4 regions of the Streptomyces sp. NPDC050264 genome follow, and region 4 is predicted to be linked to each of the others. Evidence: riboswitches for the same ligand, from Rfam matches in the RefSeq annotation. Region 4 holds a riboswitch; each other region holds the start of a gene.
What was found. A riboswitch is a leader RNA that binds a small molecule or an ion and turns the genes downstream of it on or off. The one in region 4 is predicted to bind cobalamin.

Region 1 (2,147 bases), on a different contig from region 4:
GTGTCTCCAGGTTCTACGCATTCACCGGTCAGCCCACCAGACAGCAGTCCCCGCACTTCCCGCCACCCGGGATTCGGTAGTACAGGCAGCAACTACGCCGCCGGAACGTCAGATCCGGGCCGGTGATCCAGCCGCTGCCACGCAGCCTTCCTGTTTCCAGCAAGTCCGTGGTGAGGTCGGTGAGTTCCGCGCGCAGGTCCGGCCGACGCCTGAGCAGCATCGCCGCCGACCCGACGAGCGCGGACGCGGTGTTCCCGGCCAGCAGTCCCGGTGCGATCTTGACGGTGAGTTGGCTTTCCAGTTTCTCCAGTGGGCCGTTGACCTCCGCGTACACGGCCTCCGCAAGGGACGGCAAGCGGCCGGTGAGCCTGCCCTTCGGATCTGCCAGGCGGAGAGCCGGGCCGCCTTCGACCCATTCCGCCGTGCTCATCTCGGGCACGATCCCGTGCAGGAGCGTGCAGGCCAACACCGGTGACCACAGCCGGGCGGCGAGTCCCAGGTGCGCGACGGAGACGCCGACGCGGGTTTCGTCCGTGGCGCAGCGATCATTGACCGCCCGCGCGAGAACGGTGAATTCCGAGAAGGTGAGCCGCCCCCTCCCGGCTCTCCGAGCATCAGGCCTCTCCGCCGCGTCCAGAACGAAGAACCCGTCGAGCCCCGCAACATCGCGAAGCGCCTCGGCGACGTCGCCGACCGAGAGTTCGCGCGGCACCTCACACACGACAAATCCCTTCCGTGCTCTGCTGGTTCACTCGGCTGGTCCACACGGCCGGAGCAGAGGCTCACGGAGTCTTGAGGCGGCCTGGCGGCTTGAAGAGGTAAAGGTCCAGGATCTCCGGGTGGGGCGCGACTCCAGGTCCGCCGGCGCTTATCCAGTCGGCAATGTCCTCGGTGGCGTCACGATCATTGACAAGGCCGAGCCATACCGGTCGGGCACCCGCCGCCCGGCCGGCCCTTGAGGGCTGTACGACGATGACGTTGGCCTGGTCACAGACGTCCAGGCACTCGGAGACACGCACCGGAGCCACCGCCCGCAACCGCGCGGTCTGCGCCGCGTGATCCCCACTCACCTTGACACTGCCGCAACAACAGTCGCGGCACACCACCACCCTGCACGGAACCTCGCGGTCCCGCCCAGCCTCCATGTCGCGGGCCGGCCTCTCGGGCATGCCGCACTCCTCCCTCTCGCCGGGGAAGTCCGCCCCGGGGTCCATCGAGGAGGCGACAGCGTGAGTCTCCTGGCTCTCGGGTCAGTGCTCGTCCCGGCCTTCCCACCCGCCTGGGCAGTGGCATGTCGGGATCCGCTCGCCGATCACAGTGGCGGTACCGCACCGGATTCACACCGGATTCCTCGAACCGCCGTCGCCTATGTCGTCCGCAATCATGCCATCCGGCCCGCTACCCGGTCTCGTACGGTCTCGCTGATCTGCGCGAACCGGTTGGCGCACAGGTCCGGCCGAGGCTCTGCCCCGGCCATCGCGGGAGCCGCACGACGGTGCCGGAGTCCGGCCGCGTCCAGACCCTCGACTACGCGCCCCGCACCCCGCCCCGCTCGGTCCCGGCCTGCCCGACAGACCGGCCACGCCCGCTCACGGCAACTCCCCCGCCCGCTTCGCCCGGGTCCACTCCAGCAGCCTGTCCACGGGCCAGGTCGTGACCACGCGCTCGGCGGGCACAGCGCACTCCTCTGCCCGCGCGCAGCCGATCACCTGCCAGTCCAACTGGCCCGGCGCGTGCGCGTCGGTGTCCACCGAGAACAGGGCCCCCGCCGCCACGGCACGGCGCAGCAGACGGCGCGGCGGGTCGAGGCGCTCCGGGCGGCTGTTGATCTCCACCGCGGTGCCCGCGGCCGCGCACGCCTCGAACACCGCGTCGGCGTCGAACCGCGACTCGGGCCGGCCTCGCCCGGTCACCAGCCGGCCGGTGCAGTGCCCCAGGACGTCGGCCCGCGGATTGCTGACCGCGGCGACCATCCGCCGGGTCATCGCATCGGCGTCCATACGCAGTTTGGAGTGCACCGAGACGACCACGACATCGAGCTGGTCGAGCAGGTCGGGTTCCTGGTCCAGGGAGCCGTCGTCGAGGATGTCGCACTCGATGCCGGTGAGCAGCCGAAACGGTGCCCAGCGGGCGTTCAGGTCGGCCAC
Region 2 (2,147 bases), on a different contig from region 4:
CGGATGCGGGAGTACGAGAGTCCGATGCCGCCGGCGTGCTTGGAGAGCCGGGCCACCTGGTGGTAGCGGTCGTAGATCGAGTCGAGCTCGTCCAGCGGGGAGTCGAGGAGGTAGCAGCTCGACATCTGCGGGTGCCGGGTGCCCGAGTTGAAGAGGGTGGGGGAGGAGGGCAGGTAGTCCAGGCGGCTCATCAGGCCGTACAGCGCGCTGACCTCGTCGACGGCGCGGGCGCTGTCGTCCTCCGCGAGACCCGACGCGACGCGCAGCATGAAGTGCTGCGGGGTCTCGATGACCGCGCGGGTGATCGGGTGGCGCAGCAGGTAGCGGCTGTGCAGGGTGCGCAGACCGAAGTAGCCGAAGCGGTCGTCGGCCGCGGTGTCGATGAGCGCGTCGAGGCGCGCGGCGTGTACGCGGACGAACTCCGCGGTGCGGTCGGCGATCAGGCCCTCGCGGTGGCCGACGGCGACGGACCCGGTGAAGGAGGTCACGCCCTGCGAGGCGGCCTCGGCGGCGATGGAGAGCGTGAGGAGCCGGGCGGCGAGCCGGGAGTAGACCGGGTCCTCGGAGATCAGCCCGGCCGCGGCCTCGGTGGCGAGTTCGCGCAGCTCGGCCTCGTCGGCGCGGGCGCTGCGGCCGCGCAGCGCTGCGGCGGCCACCCGGCCGGGGTCGGCGCCCCGGAGGTCGGCGGTCAGCTCGGTCAGGGTGCGCAGCAGCGCGGTGCCCGGAGCGTCTTGCGGTGCGGCTGAGACCGGTTCGGCGGGCGGCGCGATGGTCACGTGGGGCTCTCCCTCGCTCGGCTCGGGGCCTGCGGGAAGGAGTGGCTCCGGCGCGCACGGGGCGCCGTCGTCACCGGCCCATTCCGCGAGGCCCGGACGTCGTCGACACCCGGGCCGGACGGCCCGGGTGTGCTGCGGCAGGTCGTCGGACTCACGCGGGCGCCACTTTGGGCGCATACGTTCACCGTTGCGGGACAGTTCCGGATTTGCACCGGATTCCCCTGCGGCTGCAGCGAGAGCGAGCATACATGTTGTGCCGGGCCATCGCGGCAGGCCCACATCTTGTGTCGACCGGGCCCCACGGTGGGAGTCACACGGCCGCGGGCCGCTTCAGCAGCGTGGCCACGAAATCCTCTGTGAAGTTACGCGGGCCGGTGCCCAGGGCGACCCGGCCGCGATGCTTGGCGCGGGCGTTCACCAGGGGCGACTCCGTGTAGTACTCGCGGGGGTAATCGGAGTCGTAGGGGATGAACACCGTCTTGCCGCGGGTGAGTTCGCTCGCGCACTCCACCACGACGGTGCCCTCGGCCGCCGTGATGAACGACTCGTCCGCGCACACGCCGACGGCGAGCGGGTCGTGCAGGGGGGAGCCTCCGGCCTCCTCGTAGGCGCCGAGGTAGAAGCGCATCAGCCGTGCGGTCAGCTCCATGCCGGGACCGGCCGCCTCCAGCGTCGCCAGCTCCGCGGGCCCGAACCGCCAGCCGTGCGTCGCGTCGAGCCCGACCATCGTGTACGGAATGCCGGAGGAGACGACGAGGTCCGCCGCGTCGGGGTCCGCCCACGCGTTGAACTCGGCGACGGGCGTGATGTTCCCGGGTATCTCGGCCGCCCCGCCCATGAAGACGAGCCGCTTCACACGCCGGGCGAAGTCGGGGTCCTCGCTCAGGGCGAGCGCCACATTGGTGAGCGGGCCCGTCGCGCACACCGTCAGCTCGCCCTCGTACTCGCGCGAGAGCCGGAGCAGCGCCTGCGCCGAGGACTCGGTGTGCTCGGGCACGGCCGAGTCGGGCAGTCGCTCGGCGCCGAGTCCCGTGGAGCCGTGGAACTCGCCGGCGGCCGCGTACGGAAGGCGGGTCAGCGGGCGGCCCGCGCCCCGGTGCACGGTGATGTCGCCGTCGATGCCGAAGGCCCGGGCGAGCGCCCGCCCGTTGCGGAAGGTCTGCGTCGCGGGCACGTTGCCGCCGACGGTCGTGTAGGCCTTGAGGTCCCACAGCCCGGTGCCGAGCAGGTATTGCAGCGCGACGGCGTCGTCTATGCCGGGGTCGCTGTCGAGCACGATGGGGGCGGTCATGATTCCTCCGGGGCGGGTGGTGCGAAAGGTGCTGGGTCACGATAAAGGGACGGGCCCCTCCGCAAGGGAGGGGCCCGTCC
Region 3 (2,147 bases), on a different contig from region 4:
CGGCATCGTGATGGGCGGCGGCGTGGGCATCTCGGCGCACGGCGACGTCCGCGTCGTCACCGAACGTTCTCGGGTCGCCATGCCGGAGACCGGCATCGGCTTCGTCCCCGACGTCGGCGGGACCCATCTGCTCCCGCGCGCCCCCGGCGAACTGGGCACCCGTCTCGCGCTGACCGGGGAGCACATCGGCGCCGGTGACGCGCTGCTGTGCGGACTCGCCGACCACTACGTCCCGTCGGCGGCACTGCCCGCCCTGCTGGCCGAACTGGCGACACGGCCGGTACAGGACGCGCTCGCCCACCACGCGCTCCCCGCGCCACAGGGGGAGCTGGAGGCGGGGCGGGAGTGGACCGACGCGTGCTTCGCCGCCGACACCGTCGAGGAGATCCTCGCCCGGCTCCTCGACCACGGGGACCCGGCGGCCAAGGAAACGGCCGAAACACTGCTCGGCAAGTCGCCCACCGCCGTCAAGGTCACGCTGGAAGCGGTGCGCCGGGCCCGGGAACTCGGCTCCCTGGAAAGGGTGCTGGACCAGGAGTACCGCGTCTCCTGCGCGGCGATGGGCAATCCGGACTTCGTCGAGGGGGTCCGCGCCCAGGTCATCGACAAGGACCGCAGGCCCCGCTGGTCGCCGCGGACCCTCGCCGAGGTCACCGCCGCTGATGTGGAACGCCATTTCACGCCGCTCGGCGAGCGCGAACTGGGCCTGGGCGGTGGCCTGTTGTAGCCCCACGCGCGCCGCGGGCGAGATCACGCCGGTCCGCGCTGTCTTGGCCATGCACGCGACACGCGGTACCTTCGGTGCGTATCGACGACGGCACGACGGAAGCCGGTGAGAATCCGGGACGGTCGCGCCACTGTGAGCGAGCGGTCACAAGACCGTTCGTGAGTCAGACCCGTGGCTGTCGTCCTGTGCACCACCGAGATGGGACGCGAACTCCCGAGGAGGCCCTGCCATGGCGCAGCATGTCGCCCAGCCGACTGCCACCACCCCTGAAGTGCCCGCAACACTGCCGTTGAAGGCGATCGCCCCCTGGGCCGCCTTCTTCGGCGTCCTGATGCTGGTCCTGCTCTACTTCGTCGGCGCCGAACAGGGCGCCACGTCCGTGTTCAGCGGCGCCGAAGTCCATGAGTGGGTGCACGACGCCCGCCACCTGCTCGGTTTCCCCTGCCACTGACCAGAGGGACACCGCGCAGCTCATGAACTCGACAACCGTACGCAATCTGCTTGTTCGGGGCATGCTCGCAGGCCTGGCCGCCGGTGTGCTCGCCCTGGTCATCGCCTACTGGCTCGGTGAGCCGAACGTCGACAAGGCGATCGGCTTCGAGGAGTCGGCCCACGCCGGGCACTCCCACGGTGACGAGGCCGAACTCGTCTCGCGGAGCCTGCAGTCCACGGCCGGACTCGCCACCGGCGTCCTCGTCTACGGGGTCGCCTTCGGCGGTATCGCCGCACTCGCCTACTGCTTCGCCCTGGGCCGGGTGGGCCGTTTCGGCCCGCGCGCCACGGCGCTCCTGCTGTCGGTGTGCGCGCTGCTCGCCGTGTACGTCGTCCCGTTCCTGAAGTACCCGGCCAACCCGCCCGCCGTCGGCAACCCCGACACCATCGGCAAGCGGACCACCCTGTACTTCCTGATGATGGTGCTCAGCGTGCTTCTCGCGATCGCCGCGACGATCCTGGGCAAGCGGCTCGCGCCTCGCATCGGCAATTGGTACGCGACCGTCGTGGCGATGCTCGGCTTCGCCGTCGTGATCGGACTTGCGTACCAGTTCCTGCCCGTGATCAACGACGTGCCGGAGCACTTCCCGGCCGCTCTGCTGTGGCGCTTCAGGCTCTCCGCTCTCGCCATACAGATCGTGATGTGGGGCGGATTCGGCCTGCTCTTCGGCGAGTTGGCCGAGCGGCTGCTGCGCCCGAAGGCCGCCACCGTGCCCAGCCGGGCGGTGCCGGCCGGTCGGTGATCCGGCCCGTCGCACGAGAGGGTCCGCGGAGTTGTCCGGGGGCCTTCTCGCGTTGACGCCCGACGTGAACGCGCCACTGAACGCGCCGCTCAGGACGTGACCGACCGCAGCGGGAGCGCGGTCGGCTACGCCGGGCCCGGACCCCGCCCGCGCCGCGCCGCGCTCCAACTGGCGTACCGGCGCCG
Region 4 (2,147 bases):
GTGAGCAGGAGGCGGCCACGTCGACCCGCTCGGCGAGCCCGAGCAGGGTGCCCAGTGTGGCGAGGGACTTCTCCAGGTCGTTCACCCAGATGTTGCGGCCGTCGACGACGCCGGCGACCAGCCGCTTGCCGGGCAGTCCGCCGGCCGCGGCGAGCGCGTCGAGGTTCGCGGCGGCCGGCCCGGTGAAGTCCAGGGCGAGCCCTTCGACGGGGGCCTTGGCCAGCACCGGGAGGGCGTCGCCGAGACGGTCGAAGTACGAGCCGATCAGCAGCTGCGGACGGTCCGTGAGCGAGCCGAGATCGCGGAACGCCCGCTCGGCTGCGTTCAGTTCGGCCGCGGTGCGGTCCTGGACGAGAGCGGGCTCGTCCAGCTGTACCCAGTCGGCTCCCGCGGCGCGCAGATCGGCGAGCACCCGCGCGTACACGGGCAGCAGCCGGTCCAGCAGGGTCAGCGGCACGAAGTCCGCGGCGACGCCCGGCGCGGGCTTGGCGAGCAGCAGGTAGGTGACGGGGCCGACGAGCACGGGCCGCGGCGTCAGCCCGAGCGCGAGAGCCTCGCGCACCTCCTGGACCTGCTTGGCGGAGTCGGCCGCGAACACCGTGTCAGGACCCAACTCCGGGACGAGATAGTGGTAGTTGGTGTCGAACCACTTGGTCATCTCCAGCGGCGCCACGTCCTGGGTGCCGCGGGCCATCGCGAAGTAGCCGTCGAGGGCGTCCGCGTCGACGGCGGCGCGATGGCGCGCGGGCACGGCCCCCACCATGACGGTCGTGTCCAGGACGTGGTCGTAGTACGAGAAGTCGCCGGCCGGGACCTCGTGGAGGCCGGCGTCCGCGAGGTCCTGCCAGTGTGTGCGGCGCAGTTCGGCGGCGGTGGCGCGCAGCGCGTCGGCGTCGACGCGGCCCTTCCAGTACCCCTCGACGGCCTTCTTCAGTTCCCGGTCGCGCCCCTGGCGCGGGTAGCCGTACACGGTGGCGCGCGCCGATCCGGCTGTGTTCCTGCTGGTCACGGAGATCTCCTTCGCGAGATGAATCCCTGAGATCCCGGCGACGGGACGAGAGACGCGAAGGGGTGACGGACCGGGCGGCCCGGACCGCCGCGAGAGGGCACGGTCGTCCGCCCGATATGTTCGCCGACCCGCCCTCGAGGTCGCCAGGATGTCCGCGCACGCGTCGTACGCACACGGGCAGTTGGCAGGTCTTCGGACTCGCGGGCACGCCTCGTGTCGTACGAGACATCTACTGGCCGTCGCTTCCCAGGCCCTTGGCGGGGCCCAGTGCTGATGACGGCGGTCGTTCCCACTCACCGCTGCGGGGCAGTCCCGGATTCCCACCGGGTTCCCTCTTGCGACGCATCCCGCCTGGCGGACGGGGCGAACCAGCTGCGTCGATCAGCGTACGGGGTCGCCCGCCGGTGCTCAATGCCGACCCGACGACGCCCCGGGCCGGCGCTACCAGGGGGCGGGCCAGGTGCCGGGGCCGCCGCCGCGCCAGTCGATCAGCGGGGACTCCGCCACGTCCGACGCGTCCACGTCGAGTCCGGCCCGGCGCAGGAACTCGGCGACGTCGCGCGGCTCGTGCGCGAGTCCGAGGATCTCGCCGTCCACGCGGACACGGCGCCCTCCGTCGGGCGAGGGCTGGTGGACGATGACCGGTTTGCTCATGCTCCCACCGTCCGGCGTGCCCGCCGCTTGCGCATCCTGAGACCCGGCGCCCCTGAGGCTGGGCGCATCAGGTGACCCGTCCCGCGTGGCGTCACACGTCGTGTGCGGGCCCTTTTCAGGATGGTCGCGTCAGGCGCCGGCGGTCGGCCGCGCACGGCTCGAACAGGAGAGAGAGCCCTGGTGGCCGTCGCCCTCGTCCGCAACGATCCCGCGCCCGCGACCCCGCCACGACAGCGGAACCGTCCACACGGGGACCCCGGCACCGCGGTCGCCGTCGCCGTACCGGCCGCCGTGATGGCGGCCGTGGGGACCTGGGGGCTCGACCGCGACGGGGTGTGGGGCGACGAAGGCGTCACGCTGCAGATGGCCCACCGCACGCTCCCCGAGATCGCCCGCCTGGTGTCGCACATCGACGCGGTGCACGGCCTCTACTACGCGCTGATGCACTTCGTCCTCGCCCCGTATCCGGGCGAAGTGCTGCTGC

Region 1: another riboswitch for cobalamin. It lies ahead of AB0J02_RS23180 ((2Fe-2S) ferredoxin domain-containing protein); the one in region 4 lies ahead of metE (5-methyltetrahydropteroyltriglutamate--homocysteine S-methyltransferase).
Region 2: another riboswitch for cobalamin. It lies ahead of AB0J02_RS25390 (ribonucleoside-diphosphate reductase subunit alpha); the one in region 4 lies ahead of metE (5-methyltetrahydropteroyltriglutamate--homocysteine S-methyltransferase).
Region 3: another riboswitch for cobalamin. It lies ahead of AB0J02_RS31980 (CbtB-domain containing protein); the one in region 4 lies ahead of metE (5-methyltetrahydropteroyltriglutamate--homocysteine S-methyltransferase).

Annotation. Positions count from the first base shown of each region.
Region 1 covers NZ_JBFAKV010000012.1:203,176-205,322, forward strand. The annotation lists gene AB0J02_RS23175 ((2Fe-2S)-binding protein) at 29-721, opposite strand; gene AB0J02_RS23180 ((2Fe-2S) ferredoxin domain-containing protein) at 783-1,169, opposite strand; cobalamin riboswitch at 1,232-1,353, opposite strand; gene AB0J02_RS23185 (PHP domain-containing protein) at 1,590-2,147, opposite strand, start outside.
Region 2 covers NZ_JBFAKV010000014.1:204,330-206,476, reverse strand. The annotation lists gene AB0J02_RS25390 (ribonucleoside-diphosphate reductase subunit alpha) at 1-776, opposite strand, end outside; cobalamin riboswitch at 895-1,029, opposite strand; gene AB0J02_RS25385 (nucleoside hydrolase) at 1,087-2,067, opposite strand.
Region 3 covers NZ_JBFAKV010000022.1:71,280-73,426, forward strand. The annotation lists gene AB0J02_RS31975 (enoyl-CoA hydratase/isomerase family protein) at 1-727, shown strand, start outside; cobalamin riboswitch at 778-921, shown strand; gene AB0J02_RS31980 (CbtB-domain containing protein) at 957-1,178, shown strand; gene AB0J02_RS31985 (CbtA family protein) at 1,201-1,962, shown strand.
Region 4 covers NZ_JBFAKV010000036.1:1,295-3,441, reverse strand. The annotation lists gene metE (5-methyltetrahydropteroyltriglutamate--homocysteine S-methyltransferase) at 1-1,009, opposite strand, end outside; cobalamin riboswitch at 1,175-1,397, opposite strand; gene AB0J02_RS39560 (hypothetical protein) at 1,451-1,663, opposite strand; gene AB0J02_RS39555 (glycosyltransferase family 39 protein) at 1,844-2,147, shown strand, end outside.